Regions from separate parts of the Hymenobacter fastidiosus genome, predicted to be linked through region 2. Evidence: riboswitches for the same ligand, from Rfam matches in the RefSeq annotation. Region 2 holds a riboswitch; the other holds the start of a gene.
What was found. Region 2 has a riboswitch for S-adenosylmethionine ahead of ABD833_RS02190 (phosphoadenylyl-sulfate reductase). Riboswitches for the same ligand answer to the same signal wherever they lie in the genome.
Positions count from the first base shown of each region.

Region 1 (4,986 bases), on a different contig from region 2:
GGTGTTTCCCAACCCCACTCAGGGCCGGGAGCTGCGCTTCGCCCTGAGTGGGGTACCGGCCGCCGAAGCGGCCACCTACACCTACCGGCTGCTCACCGCCCACGGCCGGGCCGTACGGACGGGACCGGGTACCCAGCCGGCGCTGTCGCTGACCGGGCTGCCGGCCGGGCCGTATCTGCTGGAGCTCACCGGCCCCAGGGGCCGGTACCTCACCCGTCAGGTCCAGATCAATCCCTAATGCGCCCGCCGATGAAACGCTTTCTGCTCTTTCTGGTCCTGGGCGGGCTGGCGGTCCTGACCGGGCCGCCAGCCCTGGCCCAGCTACTCCACCAGCAGGTGTACGGGTCGGCCGGCCCGGAACGGCTTGGGTATCTGACCCCGGTGCAAGCCGGGGGCTATTTGCTAGTTGGCACCCAACAAAAAACGCCCCCTACGGCCCTTGACGAAAAGCTCTACCTGGTCCGCACCACGGCCCAGGGCGATACGCTCTGGACCCGTACGCACAAAATTCCGGGTTTCACGGTAATCAACGTGCGGGCCATTTGCGAGAACGCCGCCGGACAGGTGCTGGTCGCGGGAGCTGGGGGTGACGCCAATATTGGCTTTGCCGATGAAGCCATCCTGATCCTGTTGAATCCGCAGGGCGATACGCTCTGGACCCGCAAGGTAGATGGCCCTACCGGTGACTCGTATACCGGCCTGCTGCTGGGCAACGACGGCACCTTCGTGCTCACGGCCTCGCTGAACACCTACCCGCAGTGGCTCAAGGTCAACGCCGCCGGCCAGGTCGTGGCCCGAACCAACATCAACTACGATGCCGACAACATCGGAGTGGTGACCGGGCTGTTCAAGGACAACTCCGGACGGGGCGGCTACTGGCTCCAGAACAGTAATGGCAGTACCATCAGCGAGCGGAAATTACTGCACCTGACCGAAGCCGGCGTGGTAGATCAGACCAAGCCCCTGTACGGTAAAGGCAGCGACTTTATCACCAGCGTGGCCCCGCTGCCCAACCAGGGGGGCTACCTGATGTGTCAGGCCAGCAAGCTCACGCGCTTTACCGCCGCGCTTGATACCGTCTGGACCAAGTACCTGATTTACACCAATGGCGTCGTGACGGGCTACGCCACGCCCGGCCAGGTGCAGCCCCTGGCCGATGGCAACTTCGTGCTGGCCGGCAGCTTCTACTTCGCCGATGGCTACCGCGTGTACCTGGGCAAGATCACGCCCGACGGGCAGGTGCTGCGCGACACGGTGCTCTTCCGCGCCGGCGGCTCGGAAACCATCCGCAGCCTGGCCGTGGAGCCGGGCACCAACAACTACGTGTTCAGCGGCGAGGCCACGCAAGGCCCCCTGGGCCGCTCCGATCTGTTTCTGGGCATCCACGCCAACTGGCGCGTCCTTTCTACCCGGGCCGCCCGCGCCCCCCGGGTCGCCTTTGAGGCCTGGCCCAACCCGCTGGCGGCCGGCCAGCCCGAGCTGACGTTGCGCGCCGACCGCCAGGTAGCGGGCGAGCTGACCCTGACCGATCCGCTGGGCCGCCGCGTGCGCACCTGGCCCGCCACCCGGGCGCTGGCCCAGGCCGGTGGGCAGCGCCTGTCGCTGGCGGGCCTGCCGCCGGGCCTCTACCTGCTCACCGGCACCGCCGCCGACGGCCGCCGCTATGTAGCCCGTATCGTCCGCGAGTAAACCCCGCCTGACTGATGCCCCAGAAAAAGCCCCGTTACCAGTTGGTAACGGAGCTTTTTCTGGGGCATCAGTCACGTATCCACTACCGCGCAAGGCAAGCAATTGCTCATTGTTAATTGATAATGACTTCCACCCGGCGGTTGCGGGGGAGCTGTTGCGGGTCGCGGTTGTCGGCTACCGGGCGGGTGGCGCCGTAGCCGTGGGCCGTGAGCCGCACCGAGTCGATGCCCTGCTGCACGAGGTAGCGGCGCACGACGCGGGCCCGCTGCTCGGACAGGCGCAGGTTCAGGGCCGGCTCCCCGACGTTGTCGGTGTGGCCCGCAATTTCGAGGCGCAAAGCGGGCTGGGCGCGCAGCATCCGGGTCAGTTGGTTCAGCCGGGGCCGCGAAGTGGGCAGCAGCGTGGCCGTGCTCTGGGTGAAATACAGGTTGGACAGCGTCACGGCCGCTCCTTTGCTCAGGGCCGATAAATCCGGCAGCGTGTCGGGTACCGCAACCGGACTGGCGGGGGCCGCGGCCGGAGGAGCGGCCGGCATTGCTGCCGCCCGCCGGGAAACCGCGGCGGTCTGGTGCCCGCGCCCGGGGTTGGGCGGAACTACTCTGGGAGGCAGCGCAGTCGGCGGACTAACGACCGGGGCCGGGGGAGCAACCGGCTGGGGGCGTACCGCCACGGCTGGTATTGGTTTGGCGGACGCGGGCAGCTCGGCGTACAGACTGCTGGCCGGAATGGGCTGGGGCTCGGCGGCCGACCCGGGCAGCTGCCAGGTGAGCAGGGCGCGGGTATCCCACTGCACCTGGTAATATTCCACCCGCAGCGGGTAGTAGCGCCCGCCTACCAGCGTCACCTCGGCCGCCGACTCCGTGGCGACCTGGTCGCGCCAGGCGCTCAGGATTTTCTTGCCCCCCACCCACACCCGCATGCCATCGTCGCTGAGGATGCGGAAGGTGTAGCGGCCGGTAACGGGAATGAAGATGTGACCCGTCCAGCGTACCGAGAAATACTCGGCCGGCACGCCGGGGCCGGGAGCCACAAACCGGCGCGATATACCCATCAGGTTGGGCGGGCCGGTGGTCCAGCTGAAGTCGATGGTGGGGTCGGTACGGGTGAGCACGAGGCGGTTGAAGTTCCTGCCGTCGTAGTACTGCCCGCGCAGGCCGGTACCGGGCAGGCTCTGGGCCGGCAGCCGAACGGATAGCAGCAGCAACAGCGGGAGCAGCGGGAGCAGGGCCGGGAGAAATCGGGGAAACAGCATGGCTGAATTGATCATCTGAAAGCGTCGCGCGTTGCCTACGGGCCTAAAGCTACCGGATAACGCCCGACCGGTTCCCAAAATTGGATTCCGGATTTTCGTACTGTATCTTCGTTTTAGTTACTTATCCAGAAAGACCGAGGGACTGGGCCCGACGACGTCTTGGCAACCTGCTACACAAGGTGCCAACTCCCATTTCGGCGTTTCGGCGGCGAATAAAGATAAGTACCGGACTCGCCCTTGCGCGGCTCTTTCTGGATAGGCTTTTTGGTACCGCCTCATTAGAATAGAAGCAGCTATGCAACCGACGCCCCGCCCCAAATCCCCGCTTTACGCTATTCTTCAGCAGCGCATTCTCGTGCTCGATGGCGCCATGGGCACCATGATTCAGCGCCACCCGCTGGACGAGGCCGACTTCCGCGGCCCGCGCTTTGCGGACCACGCCAAGCCCCTGCGCGGCAACAACGACCTGCTGTCAATAACCCGCCCCGACATCATCCGCGGCATCCACCACGACTACTTCGCCGCCGGGGCCGACATGGTGGAAACCAATACCTTCAGCGGCACCACCATCGCCCAGGCCGATTATGGTTTGGAGCATATCGTGTATGAGCTCAACTTCGAATCAGCCCGGATTGCCAAAGAGGTAGCCGACGAATTCACCGCCCGCGAGCCGCACAAGCCGCGCTTCGTGGCCGGGGCCGTAGGGCCCACCAACCGCACGGCCTCCCTGTCGCCCGACGTGAACCGGCCCGGCTTCCGCGCCGTGACCTTCGACGAGCTGGCCGCGGCCTACCTCGAGCAGGTGCGCGGCCTGATCGACGGCGGCTCCGACACGCTGCTCATCGAAACCATCTTCGACACGCTCAACGCCAAGGCGGCCCTGTACGCGGTGCAGAAGTTCTTCGACGAGGGCGGCAAAGTGGTGCCGGTTATGATTTCGGGCACCATCACCGACGCCTCCGGCCGCACGTTGTCGGGCCAGACGGTGGAGGCCTTCTGGAACTCCATCAGCCACTTACCGCTGCTGAGCGTGGGGCTGAACTGCGCCCTGGGGGCCGACCAGCTCCACGTCTACGTCAGGGAGCTGAGCCGGATTGCCGACGTGCATATTTCCGCCTACCCCAACGCCGGCCTGCCGAACGCCTTCGGCGGCTACGACGAGTCGGCCCAGGAATTCGCGGCCGTGGTGGAGAATTACCTGAAGGAAGGCATCGTGACGGTGGCCGGCGGCTGCTGCGGCACCACGCCCCAGCACATTGCGGAGCTGAGTAAGCTGGCTCAGCGCTACGCGCCACGCCCACTTCCTCAGCTCCGCAATGCGCAATTAGTAATTAGTAATGAAGAATTAAGAATTGCCGACGACCAGCAAGCCGACGAGCCAATTACTAATTCTTCATTACTAATTACTAATTCAAGCGCGACTCGCCTGGCCGGCCTTGAGCCCTTCAATATCTACCCCGACAGTCTGTTTGTGAACGTGGGCGAGCGGTGCAACGTGACCGGCTCCCGGGCCTTTGCCCGCCTGATCCGCACCGGCTCCTACGAGGCCGCCCTACAGGTGGCCCGCGACCAGGTGGAAGGCGGTGCCCAGGTGCTCGACGTGAACATGGACGAGGGCATGCTCGACTCGGAGCAGGCCATGACGACGTTTCTGAACCTGATTGCCTCCGAGCCCGACATTTCCCGGGTGCCGGTGATGATTGACTCCTCGAAGTGGACCGTGCTCGAAGCCGGCCTGAAGTGCGTGCAGGGCAAGAGCATCGTCAACTCCATTTCGCTGAAAGAGGGCGAGGAAGTTTTCAAACAGCACGCCCGCACCGTGCGTCAGTACGGGGCCGCCGTGGTGGTCATGGCCTTCGACGAAACCGGCCAGGCCGACACGTTTGAGAAGAAAATTGCCGTGTGCCGGCGCAGCTACGACATCCTGGTCAACGAAGTGGGCTTCCCGCCCCAGGACATCATCTTCGATCCCAACATCCTCACGGTGGGCACCGGCATGGAGGAGCACCGCAACTACGCCCTCGACTTTATCGAGGCCGTGCGCT
Region 1 is NZ_BAABDJ010000037.1:97,966-102,951, reverse strand. Features, by position in the region: gene ABD833_RS16635 (metallopeptidase domain-containing protein) at 1-238, shown strand, start outside; gene ABD833_RS16630 (hypothetical protein) at 250-1,689, shown strand; gene ABD833_RS16625 (PA14 domain-containing protein) at 1,802-2,941, opposite strand; SAM riboswitch class I at 3,060-3,166, shown strand; gene metH (methionine synthase) at 3,237-4,986, shown strand, end outside.
Region 1: linked by a shared signal. The riboswitch ahead of metH (methionine synthase) and the one ahead of ABD833_RS02190 (phosphoadenylyl-sulfate reductase) in region 2 are both predicted to bind S-adenosylmethionine.

Region 2 (4,986 bases):
CGTTTCGTCGTTGCCCACCAGGTCCATCTTGTTCACGGCCAGCACGAAGTGGCGGATGCCCACGAGCGAGGCAATGAGGGCGTGGCGGCGGGTCTGCTCCACCACGCCCTGACGGGCATCGACCAGCACGATGGCCAGATCGGCGGTGGAGGCGCCCGTGACCATGTTGCGGGTGTACTGCACGTGGCCGGGCGCGTCGGTGATGATGAACTTGCGGCGGGGCGTGGTGAAGTACTTGTAGGCCACGTCGATGGTGATGCCCTGTTCCCGCTCGGCGCGCAGGCCGTCGGTGAGCAACGCCAGGTCCACGGTGCCGTGCACGGTAGGCCGGTTTTCCAGCGCCGCCAGCACGTCCAGCGACACGGAGTCGGAGTCGTAGAGCAAACGGCCAATCAGCGTACTCTTGCCGTCGTCGACGCTGCCGCAGGTGATAAATCGGAGAAGGTCCACTGGTTACTGTGATGAATGTGATGAATGTGGAGAATAGGGAGAATGGGCTGGATGTGGGAATGGGTGAAATGTGATTAATGAATTTTCGGTCGGCGCTAGGTGCTACGACCGTTTCATTCCTCCCATTTTCACATTCACCGCATTGCCCACATTATTAAAAATAACCGTTCCTTTTCCGGTCTTCCATGCCGGCTTCGGAGATGTTGTCGTCGAGGCGGGTGGCGCCCCGCTCACTGACTTTGGCCTGGAGCAAATCCTCAATGATGTCGTCGATGGTGGCCGCGTCGCTTTCCACGGCGGCGGTGCAGGTCGAGTCGCCCACGGTGCGGAAGCGCACCTGGCGCTCCACGATTTCGTCGGTTTCGTCGAGGTGCAGGTGCTCATTGAGGCCCAGCAGCTGGCCGCTGGGCAGCACCACGCAGGTGCGCGGGTGGCCGAAGTAGATGCTGGGCAGGGCAATGTTTTCGCGCTGAATGTAGTGCCACACGTCGAGCTCGGTCCAGTTCGAAATCGGGAACACGCGCACGTTCTCGCCCCGCTGGATGCGGCCGTTATAGATGTTCCAGAGCTCGGGCCGCTGACGTTTGGGGTCCCACTGCCCAAACTCGTCGCGCACCGAGAAGATGCGCTCCTTGGCCCGGGCCTTTTCCTCGTCGCGGCGGGCCCCGCCAATGCAGGCGTCGAACCCGAACTCCTCGATGGTTTCGAGCAGCGTATAGGTTTGCAGCGGGTTGCGGCTGGGGAATTTGCCGCCCGGCTCGCGCAGGCGCTGCCGCCGGATGGTGTCTTCCACGCTGCGCACGATCAGCTTTTCGCCCAGCTCGGCGGCCAGCTGGTCGCGGAAGGCCAGCACCTCGGGGAAGTTGTGGCCGGTATCGACGTGGACCAGCGGAAAGGGGAAGCGGCCGGGGCGGAAGGCTTTTTCAGCCAGCCGCGTCAGCACGATGGAGTCTTTACCGCCCGAAAACAGCAGGGCCGGCCGCTCAAACTGGCCCGCCACTTCCCGCAGGATGTGAATGGCTTCGGCTTCCAGCCGGTCGAGGTAATCGAAATGGAGGGTACTCATAGGATCTGTTCTGGCGGGGCCTCACCCCCCGGCCCCCTCTCCGAAAGAGAGGGGGAGCCTGACGATTGTCAGCGCAGACCTTGGGGCCTGCTGGCCGGGGAGAGGTGAAATGTTGGTTTCCGTTAAATTCTTGGGGGGGAGCTTCACTACTCACTACTCACTACCACCTCCGGGTCGGGGCCGTTGTGGGTACCGTGCAGGCCGCACTCTTTGGCCGACTGATCTTCCCACCACCAGCGTCCGGCCCGGAAATCCTCGCCGGCTTTGATGGCCCGGGTGCAGGGGGCGCAGCCGATGCTCACGAAGCCCTGCTGGTGCAGCGGGTTGAACGGAATGCCATGGGCATGCACAAATTCCCAACACTGCTCCCAGGTCCAGTCGAACAGCGGATGAACTTTGATGAGCCGGTGGCCGCCGTCCCACTCCACTGCGTGCATATCGTGCCGGTTGACCGACTGCTCGGCGCGGATGCCGGTAATCCAGGCCTGCTGCCCGGCCAGGGCCCGATTCAGCGGCTCCACTTTGCGGATGCCGCAGCACTCTTTGCGGTTTTCGACGCTATCGTAGAAGCTGTTCGGGCCCTTTTCGCGCAGCAGGTCTTCAACCCTGGCCTGCTGCGGGAAGTAGGGCGTAATGGTCCGGCCGTAGCGGCGCAGGGTTTTGTGCCAGGTGGAATAAGTGTCCTGAAAATTGCGGGCCGTATCGAGGGTGAAGACGGTTATCGGCAGATTGTGCTCGAAAATCAGGTGGGTGATGATCTGGTCCTCGAGGCCGAAAGACGTCGAGAACGTGGCTTGGCCGGGAAACTGCGCGGCTACGGCCGTCAGCACGGATACGGCGGAAAGCCCGGCGAGCTGCTGGCGCAGGTCGGAAACCAGCGCCTCAGAGGCTACTTGCATAATGAGAGGATAATGGGTCTTTTTTCCGGAGCAACGGGCCCAGAAAGCCGGCGCGAATCCGGGCGGGCTATCCTGCGGCAGCCGAAAGAAAATGGGCGGAACAAAACCTCAGCCGGCTGAAGTCAGGGCCCGGACAGGAAAAGGGCAGGAGTGGGCCGCACTACCAACAACGCCGGCTCATCAGCCTGCCACAACATCCATGCGGTAGAGCAGAGAGGGTGGCGGTGACGGGGCGGAGGTTGGAAAAGGCTTTCACGGTGACTTGTTTTTATATGGTCAGGACTTAGCTTCGTTGACCTTCGGTTGGCACCTTGCCCGCGGTGGCGGGTGGTTGCCGGCGTTTCGTCGAGCCTGTCTCTCCACGCCTCTGTATAAAAACAATCCTCTGGGGGGTAAAGAATTGCTGCGGCAAAGGTAGCAGCCCGATTTCTGAACTTCCTAACTATTGTTTTATCTATCTTAAAACAAGGTAGTTGAACGGAATAAGGGTGAAATTCTTGGGGGTTGATCCTGAATTACTTAACGTAATACCCGATAACCTAAGGTAATATGCTTTTTTTCAGACTGCCCAATAAAACCCGGGCTTCCGGTACGGCATTCGAGCCCAGAATCAGGATTGTGTACACGCCGGTAAGCACCACGGAGCGCACCAGCATGGTAACCAGCAATGAGTGGGTGAACGGGACCAGCCAGCCCGCGAAACCTGCTCCGGCCGCCACGGCCACGATGAGCGGAATGCGCCGGTCGAAGGGCTGCAGGCGGTAGGAATACCACACAAACCAGGTGCGGGCCGTGTTGATGCTCACGAGGGCAATGAGTGTGGCCAGGGCCGAGCCGGTGAGGCCATAGCGCGGAATCAGCAGCCAGTTCATAAACACCGTGCCACCGGCCAGAAACAGGTTGAAAATCAAATCGAAGCGGTAGCGCGGCGAGGTGACGACGATGAGGCCGTTGACGCCGGTGATGCCGTCGAACAGGCGGCCGGCCAGCAGCAGCAGCACGGCGGTAGTGCCGGTGGCGTACACCGGATTTTTGATCAGGGAGTAGATGAAGTCCAGGTTCAGGCCGATGCCCAGGGCCAGGTAGCAGCCCACGGCCGTGTTCAGGCGGGTGGTGCGGCGGTAGAAGTCGGCCATCTTGGCCAGGTCCTGGTCTTTCCAGTACTGGGCCAGCAGCGGGAAGGCAATCTTGTTGAGCGAGCGGGCCGGGATGGTGAGGGCCGTGCTGATGTTGTAGGCAATGCCGTACACGCCGGCCGCCGCCAGGCTGAGCTGGGCGCCTACCATCCAGGAGTCGATAAAGCCCAGGATGCTGCCCGAGAGGCTGGACAGCAGGGCAAAGCCGCCGAAGCGCACGATTTCACTCACCGGCCGCACCCGCAGCGCCGCCCGGGTGGGCCGCAGGTGCAGCTCCCCGATATAGCCCAGGTAGGCCGTCAGCAGCAGTAGGATGATGCCGTAGAGCCCGATGTAGCCGAGCACGAACTCGTGAAAGTTGAGGTAGCCTTTGCCATAGAGCAGAGCCAGTCCCACGATGAGCAGGCGCAGCACAATATCCTGCAGAAAGCCCGAAAAGGCGGTGTGGTACAGCCCTTTCAGGTAGGCATCCTGCAGGGAGTAGAGCAGCGTGAACAGCGCCAGCGCGCTGCCCCACCAGTAGTAGGGCACGAGCAGCGCCGCGTCCTGGGGGGCGTACTGGTCCAGCAGCAGCGGTTTGGCCAGCCCGTAGAACAGCGTGACCAGCAGAAAGCCCAGCAGGGGCAGTCCCAGCAGCAGGGGCAGAAAGCCGTGGTGGCCGGCCTCGCGGTTGCGGAAGTAGGGGAAGAAGCGGATGCCCACGCTGGCAAACCCGAAAGCGGCAAACTGCGCGTACACCGTGGCACTGGACACCAGCAGCGTGGTCAGCCCCAGCTTCTCGGGAGCCAGCAGGTGGGGCAGCACCAGGGCCGTATTGACGAAGCCCAGTGCCAGCCCGAGGTAGGAAATAATGGTGTTGCGCAGCCCCTGCCGCTGAACGATACCCAAATCAGTTGTCAGTTATGAGTTGTCAGTTGCCAGTTGCGTGTTGCCAGTTGCCGGTTGTGAGTTGCCGGTTATGAGTTGCCGGTTGTGAGTTGCCAGTTGCGTGTTGCGTGTTGCCAGTTGCCGGTTGCCAGTTGTGAGTTGCGCGTTGCCAGTTGCCAGTTGCCAGTTGCGTGTTGTCAGTTCGTCCTGATGGCTTTATTAAACGAACTGGCAACTGGCAACTGGCAACTGGCAACACGCAACTCACAACTGGCAACCGGCAACTCATAACCGGCAACAGATTTCCCGGCCGTTGACGAAAGCTGTTTTGCGGCTGCGAAGGTAGTCCATGATGATGTGGAACTGCTGCGGGCCGTTGTGGAGGTTGGCCGGGTCGAAGTTCTCGTTGTGCCAGAGCACGGTGCATACGCCCCCGAACCGCTCGATTTCCCCGAACATGGGCTGCAGGGCCGGCAGAATCTCATCGGGGGCCAGCTGCAGGTAGTTGGGGTGATAGAGCGTGGCGTCCATCACGTTGAGCGGGATTTCGAGGAAATCAGTGGCCCGG
Region 2 is NZ_BAABDJ010000002.1:327,309-332,294, forward strand. Features, by position in the region: gene ABD833_RS02180 (sulfate adenylyltransferase subunit 1) at 1-450, opposite strand, end outside; gene cysD (sulfate adenylyltransferase subunit CysD) at 605-1,516, opposite strand; gene ABD833_RS02190 (phosphoadenylyl-sulfate reductase) at 1,663-2,415, opposite strand; SAM riboswitch class I at 2,681-2,793, opposite strand; gene ABD833_RS02195 (lipopolysaccharide biosynthesis protein) at 2,955-4,439, opposite strand; gene ABD833_RS02200 (DUF7033 domain-containing protein) at 4,704-4,986, opposite strand, start outside.